4 regions of the Halanaerocella petrolearia genome follow, and region 1 is predicted to be linked to each of the others. Evidence: riboswitches for the same ligand, from Rfam matches in the RefSeq annotation. Region 1 holds a riboswitch; each other region holds the start of a gene.
The links. Region 1 has a riboswitch for cyclic di-GMP ahead of ACYQ39_RS10715 (hypothetical protein). Riboswitches for the same ligand answer to the same signal wherever they lie in the genome.

Region 1 (4,218 bases):
TTGAAAGTATGATCACCAAGATAAGAAACCCCAGAAATACCTTCATAACCCGCAGCAATCTCTAATTCTTCTGCAAAGTTTTCTACTTCTAAGAAAGTAACAACCTTATCATATGGACCTTCCATATATAACTGAGCTTGAGAGTGCTGATCTGTAGCACCTAAAGCTTTAATTGGAGTAGGGCCAACATTAACAACATTATCATCTCGATCAAGTTTCTTACCTAAAGACTCAGCCCATAACTGACGATACCAGTCAGCAACATCCTTTAAAGAATGGTTATAAGGCATCATTACAGACATTGGCTTACCATCTTGATCAGCTAAATACTGTAAAGTAGCATTTAGATAGGCAGGATTATCCCATAGCTCATCTGTATCACATAACTCAGCCATATATTCTGCTCCAGCTAATAACTCTTCAATATCAACACCAGTAAATGCTGCAGATACTAGACCAACTGGAGTTAAAACAGAGAAACGACCTCCTACATTATCAGGAATAAAGAACTTCTTCATACCTTCTTCTTTAGCAATCTTAATTAGATTACCAGAATCTTCACTAGTAGTGGCAATAAAGTGATCTCCTACTGCATCTTCTCCTAACTCTTCTACTACAGCAGCACGAGCAGTTAAGAACTGACTCATTGTTTCTGCAGTTCCACCAGACTTAGAGATAACATTAAAGACAGTCTTTTCTAAATCTAATGTCTCTAATAAAGACTTTAAACGAGTTGGATCAACATTATCAGGTGTAAATAATCGTGGGCAATTATCTCTAGCTTCATCTTTTAAATTATAGTAAGGATCATTTAAAGCAGTCTGCACAGCAATATTACCTAAAGCAGAACCACCAATTCCTAATACTACAAAGTTGTCATACTTGGCACGATTAGCTTCAGCAAACTCTTTAATCTCTTTCGCAATCTCTTTATGAGTCTCTGGCAGCTCCATAAAACCTAAGTCTCCAGCTGCCTTACCTTCTTTAATTGCCTTATGAGCTTCAACAGCTTTATCTTGCATCTTAGCAATATCTTCAGTAGTATAACCATGCTCTTGACCTACTTTGTCAGCAAACATATTATTTACGTCTAATTTCAAGCGCATAGATTCTTTCCATTCTGCATCTTCATAACGTTTAGTCATTTCTATTCCTCCTCTTAATTATTATCACTTTACTTATAAAAAATATTCTCCTGCAAACGTTTCCATTCTCTTACAATAATAAAGAATAGTATGTACTTTCTGTTACGTGATTCTACCTAACCATCTAATTTCCTGCAAGAAAAGAATATTTTTTTGAAAAATATAAACTCCAAAAAATAAAAATAGAGCAATATGTGAAAACACATTGCTCACCTAAGTTACTAGATTACTTTATGAAATTCTTCAACTTGCTCTAATTTATTTAACTTTGCATTAAACTCTTCTCTTGCCCTATCAAATCTCTTCTGCTTTAATAGAGAAATCTTCTTATTACCATAATACTTCCATTCTCCTCTATGAGTAACCTCTAAATCTACATATCCCATAAATCCTAATACATCTTTAAGAGGATAACCAAAAAAGATACCAATCTCATGAGGAAATTCAGCTCCCTGTAATCTATTCTTTAATTTTTCTAAATATTTATCTAGACTATATTCTTGAGGATAACCTATATTCTTAAGAAAATTAAGTACACGTTGATCTTTAAGTTGTTCTTCTAAAGCTTGAGAATGATAGAAAAGGACTTTCCGTCGTCCATTCACTATATCTATTTCTATAAGTTCTAACTGATTATAGCCTAGAAGAGTTCCTTTACACTTTTGCCAACAACTCTTTTCTTGTTTTATACTTCTTAATTCAGCTGGCTTAACTCCCATAATAGTAGCACCTATTCTTCTTAACAAACATTCACAATTTTTCCTAAAGCAATTTATATCACTTCTACATTTTTTGGTCCCTTTCATCTTCTCTCCCCCTTATCCATCTAACTAATTGAAATTGGTTTTCAATATCTATATTTAGTATAACATTAATAACTTCTACTGTCAAAAACTAATTAAAACAAAAAAACACCTCTCCTAATTGGAAAGATGTTTTAAGTGACTATTGATTAGTTATTTTATAATTTCTACTTTTACTGATTAGATAATCTTGCATCAAAGTTACATCTTTAAATATATAACTCACTAATTTATTAACTAAATCCTCTTTTATTTTATCATTTAAATCTAAATAACTACACAATACTTTAACTACTTCTTCAATTTGTCTTCTCTTACTCTCATTCGAATAATTATTATAAACTTTCAATAGTTTTTCTCTTATTTCTTCTAATAAACTAGCTTGAGTATTTACATCTTTTATTAGCAGAGAAGAGAAACTATTAGAAATATTACGTATAGTACTTGAACTAAAAGCTAAATCATTATTTTTAGTTACAAATATAAAACTAAAATAATGAATAACAACTAACATTAAAGCACGATCATCCACTTCTATTTTAGCTCCTATCTCCTTAAATCTTAACTTATCCTCCTCTTCTTTTATCAATTCAAACAGTTCTTTAGCTACATCATAGCTGGATACCTTACTACTCACCCCTAAAATTTTCTTTAAAGTTTTAACTGGCAATATACCCCTCCTCTAACAAAGTACTATGTTATAAACTTATAAATTATAATAAAAAAACCTAAATTTTCTAGAGAATACTAGAAAATTTAGGTCGGATTCACCATTGACTCCATATAATCCAGGTGCCCAAATAAAGATTATACTTCTCTGCCTCCTAAATACATTCATTTTCTATTTTTTAGCTAACTTCTCTAAACTTTACTTTTGATTATTACTAACTTTTTCTAAAACATTAATAAAATTTGAAAAATCTTCACTTTGGTACTTGTCATTTAAAGAATCAGAATCATCTTTTAAAATAAGATTAATAATAAATCCTAAAATAAAAAGCAATACAATTGAAGAAAGAGGCATAATTATCACTCCCTATATTTTTTTAAGTACTTTAAAATCTATTATAATTATCCCTCTTATTAAAAAAGCCTATATTCCTTTCGGTAACCTGACAATCTTAGTACAACGATTTAATGTACCGTAGACTCATAGTTTTGCGACCTTATTTTTCAATAAGTGTGCCTTTTTCGAGGGTTACTTTTAATTATTCGTTATTTTTATAATGACCTGTTAGAGTAATACTAGATATATTTTTATTATCCTCCATAAAAAAATATTTTTATTAATTTTTTTAATAATATCCAATTTATAACTGACAATTTTATATTCTAAATACTACTTTTTAAAATTACTAATGATCTTTTAATGTACTTATATAAGTTAGCAACTTGTATTTATTATCACTTTCTAACTATTAAAGTATAAAGCGATTAGTCATACTACCAACCGCTTTATACTCAATAAATAGCTATTATCTTAGTGAGTTGCTACATCATTAGCTCCTTCTTTACGTAAAATATCGGATACTTCATTAATCTTATTCTCATCTGTATCTTCTGCTGCTACCAAGATTTTTCCTTGTTCTACTTCTCCTGCATATCTCTCTCCTGTTTCTTGGTCTAATCCATAATCAACTAAACCACCTGCAACGCCTCCAGTGGCTGCTCCAGTTAGACCAGCAGCTACTGGTCCAGCAGCTAAAACAGGGCCAACTCCTGGAATTGCTAATAAACCAGCCCCAGCTAATATTCCTGCTGCCCCTCCTAAAGCGCCACCAGTAGTAGCACCATCAGCTAAATTTTGATCATTACCTGCCATCTCTTCTCCAGCTTCAATATTATCATTTCCGTCTTGTTTAGCTACTAATGAAATTTTATCTTCAGAAATCCCCTTTTCTTTCATCTTATCAACTGCAGTTTTAGCTTCAGATTCACCATTAAATACTCCTAAGACTGTTGGCATATCTTTATCTCCTCCTACAGTGAATTTGGGCATAGCTACATCCCCCTTAATGATTCACACCTATATATTAACCAAGTTTACAATTTAATATTCTATAATAAAAAATAAGATTCAGCTATACTGACAGTTGGAATAGAATGAAATCAGTCTTCCATATCTTAATTACTTCTAATTCAGCAAACTTATCCTTTAGTTTCATAAAAGCCTCTTCATCATAATAGTTAAATAACCTACCATTTCTATAAACTTCTCGATTGCCATACTTAATTGGCTCTAGGTGTCTAAATAAGAAACTGTTCTATTT
Region 2 (4,218 bases), 170 kb from region 1:
GAACCTATAGTTAGAGTCAATGGTAGGTTAGAAAAGATAGGAACTGAGAAAATTACTAAAGAGGAACTTAGAGGAATGATTGCTGATATGGTAGATCAGGAAGAAGCGAAGATACTTAAAGAAGAAGGAGAGGTTGATTTTGCTTATCAGTGGCGTGATTATCGTTTTAGAGTTAATGCTTTTCAGCAGCAAGCAAATCCTGCTTTAGTATTACGGATAATTCCGACTGAAATTCCTAAGTTAGATGATCTAGGATTACCAACTAAATTAAAAGAGTTGGCTTTACAGCCTCGAGGCTTATTTTTAGTTACAGGACCAACTGGAAGTGGGAAGTCAACTACTTTAGCTGCTATGCTTGATTTAGTTAATCAGCAGAAGGATAAGCATATTATAACGTTAGAAGATCCAATTGAGTATGTTCATCAACATAAGAAATCAATTATTAATCAGCGAGCTGTAGGTAAAGATACAGCAGAATTTGCAACTGGATTACGTGCTGCCTTAAGACAAGATCCAGATATTATTTTAGTAGGTGAAATGAGAGATTTAGAGACTATCTCAACTGCTATTACAGCAGCAGAGACTGGTCATCTAGTCTTAGCAACTCTACATACTAATGGAGCAGCTGAAACTATTGATCGAATTATTAATGTTTTTCCGCCGCACCAACAAGCTCAGATTAGGACACAGCTGTCTTTAATTTTACAAGGAGTTTTATCACAACAGTTAATTTCTACAATTGACGGTTTAGATAGAGTAGCAGCTACAGAGTTGTTAGTAGTAAATTCAGCAGTTAAGAATCTAATTCGTGAAGGTAAAAGCCATCAATTAGAGTCAGTAATGCAGACTGGTAGAGACAAGGGGATGCATACTATGGATTATTCATTACGTGATTTATATAGACAAGGAAAGATTAAGCGTCAAACAGCTTTAAATAAATCTAATAATATAGAGACTCTTAAGAATCTAATTTAGAAAGGAGTGGCTAGTTATAGATCATATTTTTCACTATAAAGCTCGTAATAGACAAGGAGAGTTAACTGAAGGAAATATAGAAGCTGAAAGTAAGAAGATAGCAGTTAATCAATTAAGAGAGCAAGGTTATTATATTACTTCAATTGAAGAAGAAACTTCTAATTTTGATTTTAATTTTGAATTTTTAACTTGGAAAAAAGCTAGTGTAGAAGAGTTAGCTTTATTTAGTAGACAATTTGCTACTATGATTAATTCAGGACTTTCATTAGTTAGAACACTCAATATTTTATCGGAGCAGGTAGTTGCTTCTAAATTAAAGGACTCTATTATTGCTATTAGAGAAAGGGTAGAGAGTGGTATGACCTTATCAGAAGCAATGATAAAGGAAGATAAAGTCTTTCCTAAATTATTTATTACTATGGTAGAAGCAGGAGAAACTGGTGGTATATTAGATGGTGTTTTAGAGGAGTTGGCTCAGTATTTTGAAAAGGAGAATGATTTAAAGCAGAAAATAACCTCTGCGTTAGTTTATCCTATAGTAATCACCTTGGTAGCTTTAGGAGTAGTCTTTTTTTTAATTACAGTAGTATTACCTACTTTTGTAGATGTCTTTTCTAGTATGGATATTGAATTACCCTTATTAACTAGATTATTATTATATGGTAGTAGTTTAGTTTCAAGCTATTGGTATTTATTTATTTTGGTTTTAGTTGTCATAATTGTTAGTATCTATTATTATTATCAGACTGACCAAGGGAAAAGAAAGATAGATGGAATACTACTTAAGTTACCTTTATGGGGTGATTTAGTGGTTAAAGTATCAGTGGCTAGAATAAGTAGAACCTTATCTATTTTAATTAATAGTGGAATATCAATTTTAGAAGGACTTGAAGTAGTAAGTAAGGTTGTCTCTAATCAAGTTATAGCTGATAAATTGGCATCTGCTCGACAAAGTATTAGTGAAGGAGAAAGTATTACTTTGCCTTTAAGTGAAGATGATACCTTTCCTGAAATGGCACTACAGATGATAGAAATTGGAGAAGAGACAGGAAATCTAGAAGAGATGCTTAATAAGTTAGCTGATTTTTATGAACAAGAGGTTGAATATAAAGTCGATAGTATTATTTCATTAGTTGAGCCAGCTTTAATTGTAGTATTGGGAATAATAATTGGAGGTATAGTACTTTCAATTATGTTACCTATGTTTGGTCTGATTCAAAGTGTTTAAAGCAATTTAGTATTATAAAAATACTTGATATAATTTGGTATTAATGATATATTAATCCAAAAGGAATATATGTATAATTAAAGAATTTCTTAATATAGGAAGCAATGAAGTATGACTTATATCTGGTCACCTAGGTTATACTGAGCTATTGGTGAAACCGTCCTATCTTAAATTAATTTTTAAGATTATAGGGCGGTTTTTTGTTATTTATAAATGATGTAGTGTCAGTGTAAGGAATCAGTATTAGTAAAGTCAAATTTATAAAAATGAGGTTATGTGAGAGTGTTTAAAAACCTAGCCTCTATCCTAATATTTCATTATATGTATAAAATATGGAAATGGGTTCATTTTAATTTATGTTAAGCAGGATTTTATTAATCAATTATAGAAGTAATATAATGTATTTTCATATAAAGGAGGATTTATAGTGATAAAAAAATTAAGAGATCAGTTTAAGACTTTAGCAACTAGAGAAGAAGGTTTTACTTTAATTGAGTTGATGATTGTAATTGCTGTAATTGGAACTTTAGCAGGAATTGCTATTCCGCAATTTGGTGGAGTAAGAGATAAAGCAGATATAGCTGCTGTAAAAAGTGATCTAAGAAATATTCAGGCAGGTTTAGAGATGTATAATGCGGAAGAGGGTGAATATCCAGCAAGTTTAAGTGATATTAACGACTATATTACAAATGTGGATACTAATAAGTATAGTACAGGTAGCGGTTACTCTACTTCTGGTTCTTCCTATACAATTGAGTATGAAGTAGATGTAGATATTAATGATGACGATACTGTTAATAATAATGATAAAATAACTGTTACACCTGGAGGTATAAGTGAATAGTAGTCATTTTTCAGCACCGTTTTTGGTGCTGATTCTCATATTACTCTTTTCAGTTTACAGTTTGCAATTTACAGTTTACAGTTAAGATTAAGACCAATTAAAATTTAAGAAACATCTTTACTAAAATAATCTTTTTATTTTTAAAAGGTTTTAGGTTTAAATAAGAAAAACAATGCGACTTTTTACAAATAAGTAATTTAGAGCAGGTGAAAATAAGTATGTCATTAGGAGTTATAATATTTACCTTTGGTTTAATAATCGGTAGTTTCTTGAATGTAGTAATTTATCGGCTACCAAAGAAAGAACCGATTGTTTTTTCTAGATCTTATTGTCCAAGTTGTGAAACTAAACTCCAACCTATTGATTTAATACCAGTGCTAAGTTTTATTTTAACAAAAAGCAGTTGTCGTTATTGTGGGAGGAAAATATCATACCAGTATCCAATAGTAGAACTAGTAACAGGTCTACTTTTTTTTACTTTATATAAACAGTATTATTTTACTATAGAATTTTTTCTTTATGTGTGGTTGATCTCTTTATTAATAGTGGCTAGTTTTATTGATTTTAAATATCAGATCATTCCTAATCAACTTACTTACTTAGGTATTGTATCAGGGTTAGGTAGTAGTTTATTAACGGGCCAACTTAACTTTAAGAGTTCATTAAGTGGTATAGTTATTCCAGCTATTTTTTTATTATTGATTATATTTATTACTAAAGGTGGTATGGGATTAGGTGATGTTAAGTTAATAGCAATGGTAGGTAGCTTTATAGGAGGATTATATTCTTTAGTAGCTATTTTTATTGGTGCTTTTATTGGTTCAATTATAGCTTTGTTTTTATTAAGTAGTGGAGCTAAAGAATGGGGAAGTCGACTTCCTTTTGGCCCTTTTATTGCCTTAGGTAGTTTAATAATGATTCTATGGGGGAATCAGATTATTAATTGGTACCTTAGATTATTTTTATATTAGGAAGTGTGAGTAGAATGAAGTTAAAGAAGAAAAACAATACTAGATATTTGATACCAATAGCTATTATAATGGGGGTAGTTCCTTTAGTATTATTTAGTAAGCAGATTTCTATCGCAGGAATATTGAAATCCTATTGGTCTAAAGATTTAGACTTTTTTTCTTATTATAAGATGGTTGTTTTCTTGCTAGCTACTTGTTGT
Region 3 (4,218 bases), 570 kb from region 1:
TAGAGTACGATAGTTGTATCCATGAGCAATTACTACTGCATTTCCATATCCAGATTTCTTCCCAGCAAATATAACTTTTCCCTTTCCTGTAGCAACTACTTTATGGTTATACCAGATTCCAATATCCAATCCATCATGAAAAACACGTTTATTAAGAACTGGATGATGACGATAACCAAAAGCAGAAGTAATTCTTCCTTTATCACCTTTTATTGGCCATCCATGTGGTTTAGAAACTAGATAATCTTTATACTCTACTACTTCTTCTTTAAGCTGAGATACATTCTTCTCCCCTTGTGGTAAGGCCTCTTTTAATAATTGCAAGTTATCTTCAGCTCTTTTAATTGAATTCTGATTTGAATTATAACTTACTGTCCTAACTGAAACAGTTTCAGCTTTAGCTTGGCTATTAAGCTGGTCTTTAAAATCAACTAACTGTCTAATCTTCTGATTTTCCTTTTTTAGCCTATTAAACTCTTGTTTGATCTTTTCAGTTTGTTTCGATAATTTTGCTAGTTTTTGATGTAGATGATTATTACTCTTTCTTAATTCTTTGTTTTTTTCTTTCAAAGGTATATACTGCTTTATTCTCTTTAGAGAAAGATTATATTGTTTATGATAATAATATAATCCCCCTACTAAAGTCAATAATCCTATTAACATGAATGTAAGAGTAACTTTAATAAACTTTTTAGAAAGACGAAGAGTAAATATCCCTTGTGAAGTATGAGGTATAAACTTAAAAGTAATTTCTTCTTTCTGATTATCAGTATTCATTTTCTTCCTCCTTTCCTATATAGTTGATAGTTTACAATTGACAATGTACAAATCTTAAGAAATTTGAAATAAATTTATTTTTTGGTTTTGGCTTAACTCATGGCTCACAGCTCATAACTAAATAATAAATGTTCCTAATATAATACTTACTAAAATAGCTGGTAATAAATTACCTACTTTTATTTCAGTTATCCCTAACATATTAAAAGCAATAGCAACTATCAATAAGCCTCCAGTAGCAGTCATTTCGTTTATCACAGCCTGAGTTAAAATAACTTTTAACCAACTAGCTAACAGAGTAATTGTACCTTGGTAGATGAAAACAGATCCAGCTGATAATATAACCCCTACTCCCAAAGTAGAAGAAAAGGCTATAGCCGAAAAACCATCCAACAATGATTTGGCATATAAAGTAGATGGATCATTCTGTAAACCATCTTGAATTGCTCCCATAATTGACATAGCACCTATACAATAGATTAAACTACACTGAACAAATCCAGCTACAATTCCATCTTGATTATTAAATATCTTCTCTAGCCAGATACCTAACTCTTCTAAACGTTTTTCAATCTTTATCCATTCTCCAATTAATCCTCCAATTACTAAACTAAAAATAATTAAGATTACTTCTTGCCCCTTTAAAGCCATCTGTAATCCAATTAATAAAACTGCTAAACTTAAACCTTGCATTACAATATCCTTTAAAGAATCATTTAGTTTATCTCCTAATGATCTACCTAAGACACCACCAATTATAATCGATATAGTATTTACTACAGTTCCTATCATAATTAACATCATTCCTTGGATTAAATTTTAATAAAAATAGTTTATCTATCAAAAAAACCTATTCCTCTCAAGCTAAAATTAAGGAATAGGGTATATAGACCAATATTCCTTTCGATAGCCTGACAGCCTTAGCATAATGATTATTATGCCGTAGACTCATAGCTTTGCGACCTTATCTTTAAATAAGTGTGCCACTCTCGAGGATTATTTTTAATTACTAATTTTATAATCATTCAAAATATTACCATAATATTTAAACTTTCATTACTCATTACAATAATACTATATAATATCGAAATTTCCTTCCTAAACCAAATATTATTTTTTACTTAATTTCTAAAAAAAGAAGGGCCAAGGCCCTTCCTAAACTTCAGCAGCTATTTCTTTACTAATTTCTATTACTTCCTTTATCTCATCTAGTGTATTAAAATAACCTAAACTAAATCTAACTGTACCACGTTCAAAAGTACCCAAACTTCTATGAGCTAAGGGAGCACAATGTAGACCAGTTCTGACTGCTATATCAAAAGCCTTATCTAAGATATATCCTACTTCTCCTGAATCTTCAGTACCAAAGTTGACTGACAGAAGTGGAGCTTGTTTATCTATATCAGTTGGTCGGTATAAAGTAACTTCTGGTATCTTTTCTAATTCAGTAACTAAATAATCTAATAGTTCTTGCTCATGCTGTCTAATATTATCTAAACCTTCCTCTAGAATGAACTCTACTCCGGCCTTTAAACCAGCTAAGCCAACTGTATTAGGTGTTCCACTCTCATATCTATCTGGTCTAATCCGTGGTTGATAAATATCCTCTGAGTTACTACCAGTACCTCCAAATAATAAAGAATTGAGTTCTATACCATTATTTAAATATAATCCTCCTGTACCTGGCGGGCCAAATAAAGACTTGTGACCAGTAAAAGCTAGCAGATCAATCTTCATCTGTTGCACATCTAGAGGATAGACACCAGCTGTCTGAGCTGCATCGACTAATAGTTTAATATTTTTTTCTTCCAACAACTCTCCTATTTCTGCTATAGGTAATAAAAAACCTGTTACATTAGAAGCATGAGTTACAGCTACTAACTTAGTGTTCTGCCGTAAATTATCTTCAATCTGCTCTATCTCAACCTGACCTGAATTATCTGCTTCAATAATTGTTACTTCTACCTTTGGTTCTAATTCTTTCAATGGCCGTAAGATAGAGTTATGGGCCAAACTAGTCGTTACTACATGATCTCCCTCTTCTAAGTAGCCTTGTAAAGCTAAATTCAAAGCCTCAGTAGCATTCTTAGTCAGAATAATCTCTTGACTACTAGCTGCATTTAAAAATTCAGCCAATAGCCTTCTTGTCTGCCAGACTAATTCACCAGCTTGAGCTGCCATCTTATGTCCAGCCCGACCTGGGTTTGCTGCTTTATGGCGCATAAACTGATCCATTGCTTGATAGACTTCTTCTGGTTTAGGCCAACTTGTAGCTGCATTATCGAGATAAATCACTTATATCATCCCTTTTCTTACTTATTCTTGTTCCCAGATCTCCTTAGCAGTTGGAAAAGGCTCTAACGCCCTGTCTAAAATACCATGGACATGAGCAATCAACATCCCATAATTAACAACTGGAATATCTAAACTGTCAGCCTTCTTTAAGCGATATAAAATCTCTTTTCTATTAGTCATACAACCACCACACTGGACAATCAAATCATATTCTTCAATCTTATCAGGAAATTCTCTCCCAGCTACATGATCAAATTCTAATTCATCACCTACAAAGTCTTCTATCCAGTTAGGTATCTTAACTGTTCCTATATCCTCAGCAGTGCGATGGTGAGTACAAGACTCAGCTACTAAAACTTTATCACCAGAACTCAACCTTTCAATCCCTTTAACACCTTTAGTATAAATCTCTAAGTCACCTTTATACCGAGCAAAAAGAATAGAGAAACCAGTCAACTCAATTTCTTCTGGTACATCAGCAGATACCTCCTTAAAAGCTTGCGAATCAGTTACAACAAGCTCTGGATTAGACTTAAGCTCAGCTAATGCTCCCTTCAGTTCAGTATCCTTAACAACCATTGCTTGAGCATCATTATCTAAAGCATCACGTAAAGTCTGCATCTGTGGCAAAATCAAACGCCCCTTAGGTGCCGCACTATCAATTGGTACCACTAAGACAACTGTATCTTGCGGGTTAATTAAGTCCCCAATAATATGAGGTTCTTCAAACTCTGTTGGAGCATTAAAGACAATCTCTTTCTTTAATTCTTCAATTCCAGTCTCTTGGGTAGCACTAACAGTTAATAACTTAAGACCTAACTCTTTCATTAATCCTTGCTCATCTAGATTATCTACCTGATCTGCTTTATTGATGACTCCTACTACAGGAATCTCTCTATCTTCTACTTCTTCTAATAGATCCTTTTCATAGTCAGCAACTCCTTGTTCAGGGTCAACTACTAAAACTGCCAAATCAGTCCGACTTAAGACTTCTTTAGTCTTCTTAACCCGTAATTCACCTAATTCTCCAGTATCATCAATTCCAGCTGTATCGATCATTGTTACTGGCCCTAAAGGATGCAATTCCATCGACTTATAAACAGGATCAGTAGTAGTTCCTGCTACATCAGAAACAACAGCTAATTC
Region 4 (4,218 bases), on a different contig from region 1:
AGGGGTACAAAGAGATATCTTACCAATTGTAGAAGGTTCAACAGTCAATACAAAATATGGCTCAGTTAAGACAGACCATATTTTATTTATTGCAGCTGGTGCTTTTCATGTATCTAATCCAACTGATTTAATCCCTGAATTACAAGGTCGATTCCCAATTAGAGTCGAATTAAATAGTCTATCTAAAGATAACTTTAAAGAAATTTTAATTGAACCCGAACATGCTTTGACAAAACAATATAAAGCATTATTGGCTACTGAAGATTTAGAAATTGAATTTACTGAAGAAGCAATTGATGAATTGGCTGAGATTGCTTATCAAGTTAATGAACAGACAGAAAATATAGGAGCTCGAAGATTGCATACTATTGTAGAGAAACTATTAGAGGAACTTTCTTTTACAGCTCCAGAACTTAAGAAGGATAGAATTGAAATCAATCGTCAATATGTAAAAGATAGATTAGATGATCTAGTTAAAGATAAAGATTTAAGTAAATATATTCTCTAAGTTCTTTATAATCTGAAATAAAAATTAAATTTAGATATAATTATTTAAGTTATTCTAGGTTTTGATATACTGGGCTGACTGACAAAACAGTTAGTTATTAAGGAGGACATATTGATGGAACAATTACTTACTAAAACACGTAAGATAAATAGATTAATTCAGCGCTCTGCTGGTCATCCAGTTGATTTTGCAGAAATGGCTAAAGTGTTAAGAGAAACTATTAGAGCTAATGTTTATTTAGTAGACCAAGGTGGAGAAATTTTAGGACATAACTTGGTAGATGAATTTGAATGTGACCTAATGTTAAAAGAGGTAATTAACCAGAATAAATTTCCTAGAGAATATAATGACTGGTTATTAGGAATCTATCATACTCAATCTAATTATGAGCAAAAACATGGTTCATGTGTCTTTAAAGAGGCTAAAGATTGTTTATTTAAGCATAAACTAACGACTATTGTACCAATTAATGGTGGAGGAGAAAGATTGGGTACTTTGATTTTAGCTAGATTTGATAAAGAGTTTGAATCTAGTGATTTATTATTAGCTGAATATGCAGCTACTGTAGTTGGTATGGAGATTTTAAGATTAAAGAGTAAAGAAAGAGAGAAAGCAGCTCGTAAAAAAGCAGCAGTTCAGATCGCTATAGATACTTTATCTTATTCTGAATTAGAGGCTGTAGAGCATATTTTTGAAGAACTTGATGGCACAGAGGGTTTACTGGTAGCTAGTAAAATTGCAGATAGAGTAGGCATTACTCGTTCAGTAATTGTTAATGCTCTTCGTAAGTTTGAAAGTGCAGGAGTAATTAAGTCTAAGTCATTAGGTATGAAAGGAACACATATTAAAGTATTAAATGATTATTTACTAGACGAGTTAAAGAAATTAAATTAGCTTTACAGGTGTGGGTTGCCCACACCTGTTTTTTAATTTGTAAGATAAATATATCATATCATTGTAAATGAAACACTTATCGAAGGGTAGAGTCGCAAAGATGGCATAATTGCGTCAGACTACTAAATAGAGTATATGCCCCCCTATACCTTTTATAAGGGGGTTATTGTTTTAAGTGATTCTTTGGATAATGTTTTAAAGTAAAATTATAGATTAGACAAAATCATACATAATTGCAGTAATAATCATTTTTTTATCTATAATATAAGATAATTTTTTAAAAATGCAGGAATATTGGAAATAGGTATTGAATTAATAAAAGGTAGCAGTAGCTTTTCAGAAAGAAGTTCTTAAACAAAGATATTTAAATGGATGGATATTAAAGTAAAAAATAAATATATTACATCCTCGTAAATGGCACACTTATCGAAAGGTAGGGTCGCAAAGCTTTTGAGTCTATGGCGTAATTGCTAAGACCGTCAGGTTACCAAATGGAGTATATGAAACCCCTATATCTTTTTATGAGGATAGGGGTTATTGTTTTATTATGTAATTTTTTAGGGTAATATTCCAAATTAATATTGAAAATGATGCATAATAAGATATAATTATACATAATTGGGATAACAACTATTTTTTTCCTATAATACAAGATTAGTTTCTTAAAAATTGCAGGAATATTATAAATATATATTGAAGTTTTAAAAAGGGATAGTAATTTAAAGGGAGGTTTCAGATGAAGTTGTTTGATCAAAACTTTAGTGTGTTACAAAAATCATTAGATGGTTTACAAAAAAGACATAAAACAATTGCTAATAATATCTCTAATGCTGATACTCCAGGTTATAAGAGAAAAGGAGTCAGCTTTAAAGGTCAATTGAATAAAGTATTGAATCAAGACTATGATTTGGAAGTAACTAATAAAAGACATATATCTTTAAATAGCAGGAGTTTAGAGTCTGTAAAGCCTAAGATGTATACAGAAGAAGATACCAAGGTCAGAAGTGATGGTAATAACGTTAGTATAGATGCTGAAATGTCTAAGTTAGCTAAGACTAATTTAGAATATCAAGCTGTTACTAAGCAACTGGCTAATAAATTTCGCCGAATAGAGAATGTAATTAAAAAGGGAGGTAAATAGTAATGTCAATGTTTAAAGGGATTGGTATTAGTGCCTCAGGTTTGACAGCTCAAAGATTAAGAATGAATACTATTTCAAGTAATATTGCTAATGCTAATACAACTCGTACAGAAGATGGTGGCCCTTACCGTCGTAAGATGCCTGTCTTTAAAGCGAGATTACAAGAAGAATTAGCATCTAAAGAAGAGAATGTAAATGGAGTAGAGGTGACTAATATAGAAGAGAGTAATAAACCACCTAAGTTAGTTTATAAACCTGAACATCCAGATGCTAATGAAGCTGGTTATGTAAAGATGCCTAATGTAAATGTTGTATCAGAGATGACAGATATGATGTCAGCTACTAGGTCTTATGAGGCAAATGTAACTGCTTTGAATTCAGCTAAAAAAATGGCTAAGAGTGCACTTGAACTTGGATAAAGGAGGGGTATAAATGAAAGTTGACAAGCTGTCTAATTCTAATTTGATGAAAATAAATCAGAAATTATCTGATAGTAGTGAAGAAAAGAAAAATAAAACTTCTTTTACTAATATGTTAAAACAATCCCTACAAAAGACGAATAATCTACAACATCAAGCCAATCAAGCCAGTCAAGATTTGGCTTTAGGAAAAGCTGATAGTGTTCATGAAGTAATGATAGCTGCTCAAAAAGCTAAAATATCTTTAGATTTAACAACAGAAGTAAGAAATAAAGTAGTTGATGCCTACAAGGAGATTATGAGGATACAAGTCTGATGGGATGGTCACTAGGATTGAGGTGTAAATATGGTTGAAAGTTTTGCAGAGCTAAAAGAGCAGTTTTTAAAATTATGGACAGGGTTAGATAAGAAAACTAAGATTATAATTGGCGCTTCAATTATTGCTACTATTATTGCTATATTTATTTTGGTTAATTGGGCTAGTCAGCCTGAATATAAGGTATTATTTAATAATTTATCTAATAAAGATGCTGGAGTAATAGTTGAAAAGCTAAAGGAAAAACAGGTTTCATATAAATTAGAAAATAAAGGTTCTGTTATTTTAGTACCTAGCCAAAAAGCCCATCAACTTAGGTTAGAATTAGCTGGAGATGGATTACCGACTGGCGGAGTAACTGGTTTTGAGCTTTTTGATCAGACCCAGATAGGAACTACTGACTTTCAACAGAAAGTTAATTATAATCGAGCCTTATCTGGTGAACTATCAAGGACTATTAAACAATTTGAGAATATTAGTTATGCTAGGGTGCAGATTACTCCGGCTCAAAATAGTATTTATAAAGAACAGTCCAAACCAGCTAAAGCTTCTGTATTTCTAAAATTAAATGGATACCAAGACATTAGTAAGAATCAAGTACAGTCGATTGCTAATTTAGTAGCTAGTAGTGTTAAAGGCTTAAAGGCTAATAAAGTAACTATTGTTGATACAGCAGGTAATTTACTGTCTGCTAAATTAGATAATCAAGATGAAAGCTCAAAATCTAATTATGACCAGTTAGAAACTCAAGATAAATTTGAAGAAGAGATAGAACAAGATTTAAATGTAATGTTGACTAAAGTGTTAGGAATAAATAATTTTGTAGTTAAAGTTAATGCTAAACTTAATTTTGATCAACGTAGCATAAATAAAACAGAGTATGAACCAGTAGTTGATGATCAAGGTATTGCACGTAGTAAACAAGTTAAAGAGGAAAGTG

Region 2: it holds a riboswitch for cyclic di-GMP, as region 1 does, so the genes downstream of both, ACYQ39_RS11670 (type IV pilin protein) here and ACYQ39_RS10715 (hypothetical protein) in region 1, are expected to answer to the same signal.
Region 3: it holds a riboswitch for cyclic di-GMP, as region 1 does, so the genes downstream of both, ACYQ39_RS07925 (DUF554 domain-containing protein) here and ACYQ39_RS10715 (hypothetical protein) in region 1, are expected to answer to the same signal.
Region 4: it holds a riboswitch for cyclic di-GMP, as region 1 does, so the genes downstream of both, flgB (flagellar basal body rod protein FlgB) here and ACYQ39_RS10715 (hypothetical protein) in region 1, are expected to answer to the same signal.

What each region holds. Positions count from the first base shown of each region.
Region 1 is NZ_BAAHXW010000002.1:701,595-705,812, reverse strand. It holds gene ACYQ39_RS10725 (glucose-6-phosphate isomerase) at 1-1,145, opposite strand, end outside; gene ACYQ39_RS10720 (DUF3793 family protein) at 1,367-1,951, opposite strand; gene ACYQ39_RS10715 (hypothetical protein) at 2,091-2,618, opposite strand; cyclic di-GMP riboswitch class II at 2,699-2,782, opposite strand; gene ACYQ39_RS10710 (hypothetical protein) at 2,817-2,972, opposite strand; cyclic di-GMP riboswitch class I at 3,052-3,145, opposite strand; gene ACYQ39_RS10705 (hypothetical protein) at 3,429-3,947, opposite strand.
Region 2 is NZ_BAAHXW010000002.1:875,783-880,000, forward strand. It holds gene ACYQ39_RS11660 (type IV pilus twitching motility protein PilT) at 1-975, shown strand, start outside; gene ACYQ39_RS11665 (type II secretion system F family protein) at 1,052-2,203, shown strand; cyclic di-GMP riboswitch class II at 2,292-2,375, shown strand; gene ACYQ39_RS11670 (type IV pilin protein) at 2,631-3,047, shown strand; gene ACYQ39_RS11675 (prepilin peptidase) at 3,266-4,018, shown strand; gene ACYQ39_RS11680 (O-antigen ligase family protein) at 4,033-4,218, shown strand, end outside.
Region 3 is NZ_BAAHXW010000002.1:136,164-140,381, forward strand. It holds gene ACYQ39_RS07920 (M23 family metallopeptidase) at 1-777, opposite strand, end outside; gene ACYQ39_RS07925 (DUF554 domain-containing protein) at 895-1,569, opposite strand; cyclic di-GMP riboswitch class I at 1,680-1,772, opposite strand; gene ACYQ39_RS07930 (aminotransferase class V-fold PLP-dependent enzyme) at 1,933-3,072, opposite strand; gene hydF ([FeFe] hydrogenase H-cluster maturation GTPase HydF) at 3,094-4,218, opposite strand, start outside.
Region 4 is NZ_BAAHXW010000001.1:774,848-779,065, reverse strand. It holds gene hslU (ATP-dependent protease ATPase subunit HslU) at 1-508, shown strand, start outside; gene codY (GTP-sensing pleiotropic transcriptional regulator CodY) at 623-1,402, shown strand; cyclic di-GMP riboswitch class I at 1,809-1,894, shown strand; gene flgB (flagellar basal body rod protein FlgB) at 2,139-2,543, shown strand; gene flgC (flagellar basal body rod protein FlgC) at 2,546-2,962, shown strand; gene fliE (flagellar hook-basal body complex protein FliE) at 2,976-3,278, shown strand; gene fliF (flagellar basal-body MS-ring/collar protein FliF) at 3,309-4,218, shown strand, end outside.